Regions from separate parts of the Lentisalinibacter sediminis genome, predicted to be linked through region 2. Evidence: riboswitches for the same ligand, from Rfam matches in the RefSeq annotation. Region 2 holds a riboswitch; the other holds the start of a gene.
The links. A riboswitch is a leader RNA that binds a small molecule or an ion and turns the genes downstream of it on or off. The one in region 2 is predicted to bind cyclic di-GMP.
Positions count from the first base shown of each region.

Region 1 (5,067 bases), on a different contig from region 2:
GTTCCCGTTCCTCGTGGACCCGAACACGGGAGCCAGCATGTACGAGTCCGCGGATATCATCGAGTACCTGTTCGTCACCTATGGCCGGCGCGACGTACCCCTGCGCTGGCAGGCGCAGAGCCTGCAGAAGTTCTCGTCCACGTTGGCCGGCATCCCGCGCTTCACCGCGGGCACCCGGGCCCGCCCCTCCGGCAGTCGTCCGGAACGGCTGCTCGAGCTCTACAGCTTCGAGTCGAGCCCGTTCGCGCGTGTCGTGCGCGAGCGGCTGTGCGAGTTGGAGATCCCCTATATCCTGCGCTCGGCGGGCCGGACGCAGGCGAGCGACTGGGTGCCGCCCGTCGTTCGCGACGCACTGGGCATGGAAGGCCAGCCGGAGCTGGAGAACCGCCGCGCACTGAAGTCCCGCGCCGGGCGCGTCTCCATCCCTTACCTGGTGGATCCGAACACGGACACCGAGCTGGCGGAGTCCGGCGATATCGTGGAGTACCTCGACCGCACCTACGGCTGACGCACGCCGCTCTCGTGTAGCCCCCCCCCGCGGTTCTAGAGGAAGAACTGGGCCAGGTAGGGATTGAGCAGGCGCCCGTCGGGATCGAGCCGCCGGCGCATCTTGCGGAAGAACTCGAGCCGGCTGCCCAGCGAGGCGGCGACCTGAGCGGTCGACAGTCCGTCCGTCTGGTCCAGGAACGGGATGCCGTTCCATTTCTCGGCGAAATCGGCGAACTCGAGCACGAAATCCTGCCATTGCGGACGGGGCGTGCTCACCGCCCGCAGCACGAACACCGGTCCGTCGAACGAGGGCGAGAGCAACGCGCTGCGGTCCTGGGCAAGCCGGTAGCCGACGGTGGGCATGTCGCAGCGGAACCGCGTACGGGCGTAGTAGTCCCGACAGAATTCCCGGTAGGCCTGCACGATCAGCGGGAACTCGGCCGCGGGGAAACACCAGCTGGAACACGCGAGCCGCCGGCCGCTCCGCCCCCCTGCACGGTCACCGCCCTGCTCTACCGCCGCGCTGCCGGCGTGGACGGGGGCGCTGAACAGCGTCTGCCCCGCACCGTTGATGCGGTCGATCATGCCGTAGCGCAGCGCCGGGATCGGCACGATCCAGGACATGGAGTTGGTCATCGCCGGCAGAATCGTGCTCTCGCCCCAGTCCTTGATCTTCCACAACAGGCGGTTGACCTGGGTGTCTTCGTCGCCGTTGCGGCGGAGTTCCAGATACACCTGATCGCGGAACGGCAGCAGGTAGAAGCGCAGGCCAAGGCTCGAGCCCAGCAGCCGGTCGGTGACGGCGGCCAGCTCGGCCGTGCTGCAACGCCGCCGCCGGATGGTGAAGGGGCTCATGGGCCGGACCCGCAACGTCACCTCGTGGATGACCCCGAGCAGACCGTAGCTCAGCCGGAACATGTCCAGCAGGTGCGGGCGGGACGCGTCGACGGTGAGCTCGCCGCCCTCGGGCGTCACGACCTTCATGCTGACGACCTGGCTGGAGAACAGACGGGTGCCGGCGCCGGTGCCGGGCCCGATGCAGGCGCCGGCCACTGCCCCGCCGACCGTTCGGCCCATCAGATCATGCCCGCCGGCCAGTTCGAGCCCGTAGCCCCCCAGTTCGTCGGCGAGGCGCTGCAACCGGAGTCCGGCCTGCACGGTGACGTGCTCGTCACCGATCTCGAGCACCCCATCGAGGGCCGTCATATCGATGACCGTGCCGCCCTCCGCCGCCGAGCAGGGCGTCGACGCGCTGCCGGCACCCATCGGACGGAGCGGTGCCGGGAGGCCCGACCCCGTCTGCAGCAGATCGCGCAGCGCCTCGGGCGTCTCGGGCTGGAGCACCGGCAGCACCGGCGTGCGGCGGCCGGCGCGCCGTGACGTGCCGGATCGAACATCGCGGTGGATCCAGTCGCGGACCCGGTCGTGGCTGGCTGCATCTCTCATCGGTGTCGTTCCTCCGCGGGACGGATCCCGCCAACGGACTGCGGCACGTTGCCGGTCATCGGTCCCGGAGCGGGAATGAGCGGAGGATGGCCCGGATGGGCGCGCGCGGCAGAACGCCGAATCGCGCTTCCGTCTGGCAGCTCCGCTGTCCCGGCAACGGCCGGGGACCGGTGGCTTTGCGACCCGCCCTTTCGAACGGTGTGCCTTTTTCAAACGAGGGCCGAGCGTCGCACGGTGCCGACAGACTGTCAATCGTGGGCAGAGCCCGACAGGTTCCGGCACGGCATGATGTCAAATCGCCGCGCGTTTTCCGTGCCGAACGAGGCAGCCTGACCCGCCGTTGCAGGGCCAGGCGCCTTCGGTTTGCCACTATGCCGGGCCCTCCCCGATGCTGCTTAAATGCCGTGGGTAACCGTCAAGAGTCCGGGAAGAAGAAATCGGGGAGAGCGATGTACATCAATCCGGAGTCCGTCCTGCGCTGGCTACACATCCTTGCGATGGTCTACTGGCTGGGCGGTGAATGGGGCGTCTTCCAGACGTCCTACAACGTGGCGAATCCGAAACTTTCACTGGACGAGCGCCGGCGGCATATGGAGACCGCCTACCGGATCGATATCCTCGCCCGCACGGGCATCATCCTGCTGCTGCCTCTCGGCCTGCACATGGGCTTCAACCTGGGAGTGCACGACTACGGCGGTGGCTGGCTGTGGATCGTGTGGATCCTCGCCTTCGCGTGGCTGTCGCTCACCTGGGCCGCGTTCGTGTACCGGGATACGGACCGGGGGCTGCGGCTCACCAAGATCGACGAGGCCATCCGCTACGTCGTCATCCCTGCGCTGTTCCTGGCCGCTATCTGGTCGTTTGTCACGGACTGGCCCTTCCGCGCGGACTGGTACTCCACCAAGGTGCTTGTCTACAGCCTGCTGCTGGTGATCGGTCTCGGGCTGCGATTCATCATGCGCCACTGGGTGCCGATCTTCCGCGAGCTCGCCGAGAAGGGGCCGAATCCGGCGCTGGAGCAACGGCTGGCGTCGGAGCTCGCCATCGGCCGCGGCATGGCCTACGTGTACTGGATCGGCATCGCCTCCGTGGCCTTTCTGGGCGCGACCAAGCCGTTCTGACGTGGACGTCGCGCCGCCATTGGCAAGACCCGCGTAAAAACGGGACAATGCGCGCGGGTTGAGCCGGGCGCCGGCGGCGCTATATCGGAGACATGAGCGGAGAAGAAATCAGCCGGATGAGCCTGGACGAGCTGCTGGTGCGCAACCGCAGCCTGCGCGCGCAGTTCAGCGACGATCCCGGCCTCCAGGAGGAACTCCAGGCACTGCAGCGCTGGCAGGCGGGCCGCCTGGAGCGAACCTACGCGGACCTGCAGGAGCGCGAGCGTTATCGCCCCGGCGTCGAGTTCTTCCTGGAGGAGCTCTACACCGACAAGGACTACCTCCCCCGCGACACCCAGCTCGAACGCGCCTCGCCCATCCTGAAGCGCATGCTGCCCGCCCAGGCCCAGGAGTCGATGCGGATGGCCGTGCAGCTGGAGGTGCTGAGCCAGGAACTCGACGGCGAGATGACGCGGGCGCTCGGCGCGGGCAAGGCGATCGACGAGGAGAGCTACGCCGAGGCCTACCGCACAGTCGGCCGCCGGGAGGACCGCGAGCGCCAGATCGGTTTCATCCTCGAGGCCGGCCGGGACCTGGAGCGCCTCGTGAAACTGCCCATGATCTATACCCTCATCCGCATGTCACACGGCCCGGCCCATCTGGCGGGCTTCGGTGCGCTGCACGACTTCCTGGAAGACGGCTTCAGGGCCTTCCGGGCCATGGGCGGCGCCGAGGAATTCCTGCAGACCATCGAGGACCGGGAAACCCGTCTCATGGAACGGATCTTCGCGGAGCATCCGCAGCCGTTCCGGCTCACCGACGACGACGAGGCGCCGCCGGCGGAGTCGCCGGCCTGAAGCCCCCTACTCGTCCCGCTGCAGGATCTCGATCAGCTCATCGGCCTCTTCCGGGTCCACCGGATGGAAACTGCCGAGACCGCAGCCGGCCCCGGGCCTGAGGCCTCCCGCAAAATCGGTCAGCACCGTGATGACGTCGAGATCGCACAGGCGCCCGGTGGGCACCTTGTACATGAAACGCTCTTCCCGGCCGAGTCCCGGGCACGCGCGCGGCAGCTGATTGCGATAGATCGTGCCGTCCTTCATGTAGAAGAAGATGTTCTCGTCATCGATGACCTTTGTGCGTTCGATGCGCATCAGCACTACGCAACGGACCGCCTCCGGATCATCGGCGGCGACATCGGTGGGCTTCGCTTCCCGCGGACCGGTGGCGGCACAGCCTGCGAGCAGCAGTATGGCCGCTGCGGCCAGCACGTTTCGTGGCCAGTTCCTGTCCATGTTCATAACCTTCTCCTTGTCCCGGCTTCCGCCGCGTATCCGTATGCCTGTTGGTATAGTACCGCGTGACCGCAGCCGTCAAGCAACCGGGAGAAGGAGGCCGGACGATGGACAGTGCTAAACCGGAGAGGATGCTGAAGGCGTTCATGCAGGGGCTGGAGAAGCGCAACGCCCACGAGCCCGAATTCATCCAGGCCGTCTGTGAACTCGCCCGCTCGGTGATGCCGCTGGTCCATGCCAATAGCGCCTACCGCCAGGCGCGCATACTCGAGCGCATGACGGAGCCGGACCGAATCATCGTCTTCCGCGTCACCTGGGAAGACGACAGTGGCAACGTGCACGTGAATCGGGCCTGGCGCGTGCAGTTCAACCGCGCGATCGGCCCCTACAAGGGCGGCCTTCGTTTCCACAAGACGGTGAACCAGAGCGTGCTGAAGTTCCTCGGCTTCGAGCAGACCTTCAAGAACAGCCTGACGGGCCTGCCGATGGGCGGCGGCAAGGGCGGCTCCAATTTCAATCCCAAGGGCAAGTCCGATCGGGAAGTGATGCGGTTCTGCCAGAGCTTCATGACCGAGCTCTTCCGTCATATCGGTCCGGACGTGGACGTGCCCGCGGGAGATATCGGCGTCGGCGGCCGCGAGATCGGCTACATGTTCGGTCAGTACATGCGCCTGACCAACGAGTTCGAGGGGGTGCTGACCGGCAAGGGCCTGTCCTACGGCGGCAGCGCGGTGCGC
Region 1 covers NZ_JAPDRF010000001.1:410,668-415,734, reverse strand. Annotated here, with positions in the region: gene ACJMKX_RS02025 (glutathione S-transferase N-terminal domain-containing protein) at 1-508, shown strand, start outside; gene ACJMKX_RS02020 (FAD-binding protein) at 544-1,935, opposite strand; cyclic di-GMP riboswitch class I at 2,068-2,150, opposite strand; gene ACJMKX_RS02015 (hypothetical protein) at 2,385-3,056, shown strand; gene ACJMKX_RS02010 (FFLEELY motif protein) at 3,149-3,892, shown strand; gene ACJMKX_RS02005 (DUF6491 family protein) at 3,899-4,336, opposite strand; gene gdhA (NADP-specific glutamate dehydrogenase) at 4,438-5,067, shown strand, end outside.
Region 1: linked by a shared signal. The riboswitch ahead of ACJMKX_RS02020 (FAD-binding protein) and the one ahead of ACJMKX_RS05805 (putative Ig domain-containing protein) in region 2 are both predicted to bind cyclic di-GMP.

Region 2 (5,067 bases):
CATCCTGCGTCGGTCCGCCGACGCCGGGGACGATACCGTATTGCATGGCGGTTTCTTCATCGGTTCGTCGGCATTCTACGAGGCGCTGCGGCGGCTGCCGGAGGATCGCCGTCGGCTCGTCAACATGACGAGCATCTCGCGGGTGAACACGCTGTACGGTGACGAGGAACGCAAGCGGCGCCAGCGCCGCGACGCCCGCTTCATCAACGAGACCATGATGGCCACGCTGCTGGGAGCCGCCGTATCCGACGGTCTCGAGGGCGGCCGGGTAGTGAGCGGCGTAGGCGGGCAGTTCGACTTCGTCAGCATGGCCCAGGCACTGCCGGACGGGCTCTCGGTCCTCATGCTGCGCTCGCGCCGCCTGCACGACGGCAGGCCGCAGTCCAACATACGATGGTCCTATCCGCATGCAACGGTACCGCGTCACTACCGGGACGTCTTCGTCAGCGAATACGGGATCGCCGCGACCCGCGGTCGACCCGACCGGGAGGTGATCGCCGGGATGCTGGACATCGCGGATTCCGCGTTCCAGGACGAGCTGCTGGAATCTGCCAGGGCGGCCGGCAAGGTGCCGGACGATCACGCCGTTTCCGCCGATGCGCGACGGAATACGCCCGAGGTGCTCGAATCGATCTTCGGCGCCCCGGACGTGGCGCCGCATTTCCCGCCTTATCCCCATGGCACCGATCTCACGACCGTCGAGCAGGAACTCGCCGGAGCGCTCACCTGGCTCAAGGGCGCCACGGCCCGGCTGCCGGATCGGCTGCGAGTGGGGCTCGCGGCGATGCGCGACGGCCGTGCCGACGGGCATCGCCGCTATGCGGAGCACCTGGAACGGCTGGAACTGGGGTCGCCCGCCGGTCTCAGGCAACGGATAATGCGGCGTCTGGTCATCCTGGCACTGGCCAGATCGAAGAGGGAGAGGCCATGAGCATGCCCGGTCGAGCGCCTTCGCATTCCGCCGTCGAGCAGAACGTCTACAAGATATTTCCCAACGACCTGAATGCGGAGCAGACGGTGTTCGGCGGCCTGGTGATGGCCCTGTGCGACCGTACGGCCCTGATCGTAGCGGAGCGCCACAGCGGCACCACCTGCGTCACCGCCGCGGTGGACAGCCTCAACTTCCTCTCTCCCGCGCGCACCGGCGAGACACTGGTGGTGAAAGCCTCCGTCAATCGTTCCTGGAATACCTCGATGGAGATCGGTGTGCGGGTCGTGGCCGAGAACAGCCGCACCGGCGAGGTCCGCCACGTAGTTTCCGCATACCTCACGTTCGTCGGTCTCGACGAGACAGGTCGCCCCACTGTCGTGCCGGACGTCGTGCCGGAGACCGACGACGAGAAACGGCGGTACCGTTCGGCGCAGGTGCGACGCGACGCTCGGCTGCGCACACGCGACAGCCTGCGGACGATCTAGCGTCCCTTCCCGCCGTCGTCGATTTTCCCATCCGTGCTATTCTCCGCGCATCCGGTCCGCATCGCTGACCGGATGACAATCACAACAACGAAGGATCAAGGGAGAGAATCATGCGTATCATTCGACTGTCGGCAATCGCCGTTCTGCTGGCGTTTTCGTCCTCGGCGATGGCCGAACTGGAGCCCTGGAAAGACTACGACATCAGCGACTCCGTCTATCAGATCTCGGCGATCAAGGTGAAGCCGAACATGATGGATACCTATCTGGAAGGGATCCGCGACACCTGGGTGGCCGCCAACGAGCTCGCCAAAGAACTCGGCCATATCGAGGATTACGCGATCTACTCGAGTCAGCTCGCAGCGAGCGGCGATTTCAATCTGCTGCTGGTCATCAAGTTCTCGGAGACAGCGGATCTGGCCCCGTCGAAGGAACGCTATGACGCGTTCATGGCGAAGTGGAGCGAGGAGCAGGAAGAGCGCTCCGAGCAACTCGTACAGAATTATCCGGCGATGCGCGAGATCACCGGCGCCTACCTCATGCGCGAGATCACCATGAAATAGCATCGCTGCGCGATTCCGCAGAGCAAAGGCCCCGCCTGCGTGCGGGGCCTTCTTTTTTCGTTATGGAAAATATCGCCGTCGCGCTGCGTTCCGTAACCACGCGCACAGCCGCAGACGACATAACTCATCGCGACTCGCCGCAGTGCTTTTCGGCATCTACGTGTCGGCGTTTTGAGACATGTTGTGCTCCACATAATCGGTGCTAGAGTGCGTCCTCAACAGACGGTCTCGAACACCGAGGTCTGCTGACGACAGAGAATCGAGTTAGTTGAAAAGGGCAAACCGATCGAAAGATCGGGACGCAAAGCCACCGGTCTACGGGCGAGAGCCTACGACAGCGGGGTTGCCAACAGGAGCAGGGCGCTCACCGGTTTCATGCCGGCGTCCCAATAACAAGAGCGCTCGTTCGCCGACCCCCGGCAGCGTTTCGATTCGACATTACCCCGCAGCCTGAAGCTGCGTCTTTTGATCGGATAGCCCGCCAGACACAGGCAGGAGTGCCGTTATGCGCCTATATTTCGCGCCAGCAATACTGAACAGGCTGCTGATTCTTCCCGTGATGTCGCTCGCGCTGAGCGGCTGTCTCATGGAAGAGGAAGTGGCGGAGCAGCCCATTGCCAACGATCCCGGCGGCGCCACCGGCGAGATCCTGCGCGATCACGAAGTGTCGGGCAGCGTGGGTGACGGGCCCATCGTCGGCGCGACGGTGCGCATCGCCGCCGCCGACGGCACCGAACTCGGCAGCATGAACAGCGATGCCAGCGCCGGCTACAACATCACCGTGCGCGCTAAAGGCAAGCACTATCCACTGTCCATCGACGCGCAGGGCGGCACTGACCTGGTAACCGGCCTGGCGCCGGATTTCGTGCTGAAGAGCGTGGCGCTCGAGCCGGGCAGGAAGACCGTGTCGAACCTGAACCCGTTCAGCACGCTCGCGGCGGAACTCGCCGCCGAACTGCCGGGCGGCCTGACGAAAGAGAATATGGCCATCGCACTGAACCGGGTGACGACGAAGCTGAACAGCGGCCTCGTTACTCTGTCGGGCGAACCGATCATGACGCAGGCGATAGACGCCGCCACCATCGCGGAGATGGTGAAGGCCTCCGAGACACTGGGCGAGACGATCCGTCGGACCCGGGATTCGCTCATCGCCGTGGGCCGCCAGGTGGACGGCGATGCGGTCGTGGCCGCGATCGCCTCCGATCTCACGGACGGCAAGCTCGACGGCGCCGGCGGCGCGAGGGCGGATGCGCGTATCGCCGCCGTGGCGACGGTCGCCGCGACGCAGACATTGCTGGAGGCGATTGCGAACCGGCTGCATGTCAACGGCGTCGACGCCATGGGCGCGATGGACGATTCCATCCGCCAGGTGATGCCGGATGCCGCGGGTGCCACCACGACGGAAGTGCCTGTCAGCGCGGCGGCGCTGGAGCAGGTCCGGGTGGGCCTGGCCGCGGCCAAGGCCGTGATGCCGGCACCGGAACTGGACGATCTCGAGACGGTGCTCGCCGGCCTCAACCCTGGCACCTCGCCGAAGGAGGTCGAGGGTATCGTGCCCCGGGACTCGGTCGGGCTACTCGATGCTGCCATCATCGCCGTGGCCGACGGCAGCCAGGACGAGCTGGATACCGTCAACGGCACCGCACGGAACGACGGCGACATGCCGTCGACGAATGGTCCGCCGACCATCAGCGGCGATCCGCCGGTCGTCGTTACCGAAGGCGAGCGCTACAGCTTCGCGCCGACCGTGTCGGATCAGGACGGTGATGCCCTCATTTTCGAGATCGCCAACCGTCCTGCATGGGCGAGTTTCGACGCCGGCACCGGCGAGCTGTTCGGAACGCCGGGCGCCGGTGATGCAGGTACGTATGCCGACATCACCATCACGGTGAGCGACGGGGTAGCGACGGCCTCGCTGGGCCCGTTCGCGGTGGAGGTGCGGCAGCTGGTGACGAACACCGCGCCGACGATCAGCGGCAGCCCCCCGGCCTCGGTCAGCGAAGGCGCGTCCTACAATTTCACGCCGAGCGCCAGCGATGCGGACGGCGATACGCTGACCTTCGATATAGTGAACATGCCGGTCTGGGCCAGTTTCGATACGGCTACCGGCCGCCTCTTCGGCACGCCCGCAGCGGGCGACGCCGATGTCTATGCCGACATCACCATTACCGTGACGGACGGCGAGGCGCAGGCCGCATTGGGACCGTTCGCGATCGAGGTGCGCGCGATTGTGACCAATAGTGCGCCCGTGATCTCCGGCAGCCCCGCCACGACGGTGAACGAGGGGGTGGCCTACCAGTTCACGCCGAGCGCCAGCGACGACGACGGGGACGCACTCGTTTTCGATATCGCGAACAAGCCTGCCTGGGCGTCTTTCGACACAACCACAGGCCGACTCTCGGGTACACCCGTCAGCGGCGACGCCGACACCTACGGCAATATCGTGATCAGCGTGAGTGACGGCCAGGATTCTGCCTCGCTGCCGGCCTTCACGATCACGGTGCAGGCCGTGGTCACCAACTCGGCGCCCACGATCTCCGGCAACCCGGCGACGGCGGTGACGGAAGGCACCCAGTACGCTTTCACACCCGGCGCCAGCGACCCGGACGGTGACAGCCTCAGCTTCTCCGTTACGAACAAGCCGGCCTGGGCGGCGTTCGATACCGGTACCGGCCGCCTGTCCGGCACGCCGCAGGCCGGCGACGTGGGGACCTACGGCAATATCGTCATCAGCGTCAGCGACGGTGAGGCCTCCGCCTCCCTGGGTGCATTCTCGGTCACGGTGGAGGCCATCGCCATGGGCTCGGTCACGCTGAGCTGGTCGCCGCCCACGGAAAACACGGACGGCACGCCGCTGGTCGATCTGGCGGGTTACCGCATCTACTGGGGCACGACGTCCGGCAGCTATCCGAACTCGGTGACCATCGACAATCCCGGCGTGACCACCTACGTGGTCGAAAACCTGGTGCCGGGCACCTACGAGTTCGTGGCGACGTCCTACAACACGTCGGGCGTGGAGAGCGACTACTCCGCGCCCGCCGCAAAGACGGTCCAGTAGGGCGGCCCGTCAGACGATCTCCGGGCGGCGCAG
Region 2 covers NZ_JAPDRF010000003.1:199,699-204,765, reverse strand. Annotated here, with positions in the region: gene ACJMKX_RS05820 (acetyl-CoA hydrolase/transferase C-terminal domain-containing protein) at 1-931, shown strand, start outside; gene ACJMKX_RS05815 (acyl-CoA thioesterase) at 928-1,416, shown strand; gene ACJMKX_RS05810 (hypothetical protein) at 1,527-1,976, shown strand; cyclic di-GMP riboswitch class I at 2,243-2,327, shown strand; gene ACJMKX_RS05805 (putative Ig domain-containing protein) at 2,482-5,034, shown strand; gene ACJMKX_RS05800 (ATP-grasp domain-containing protein) at 5,044-5,067, opposite strand, start outside.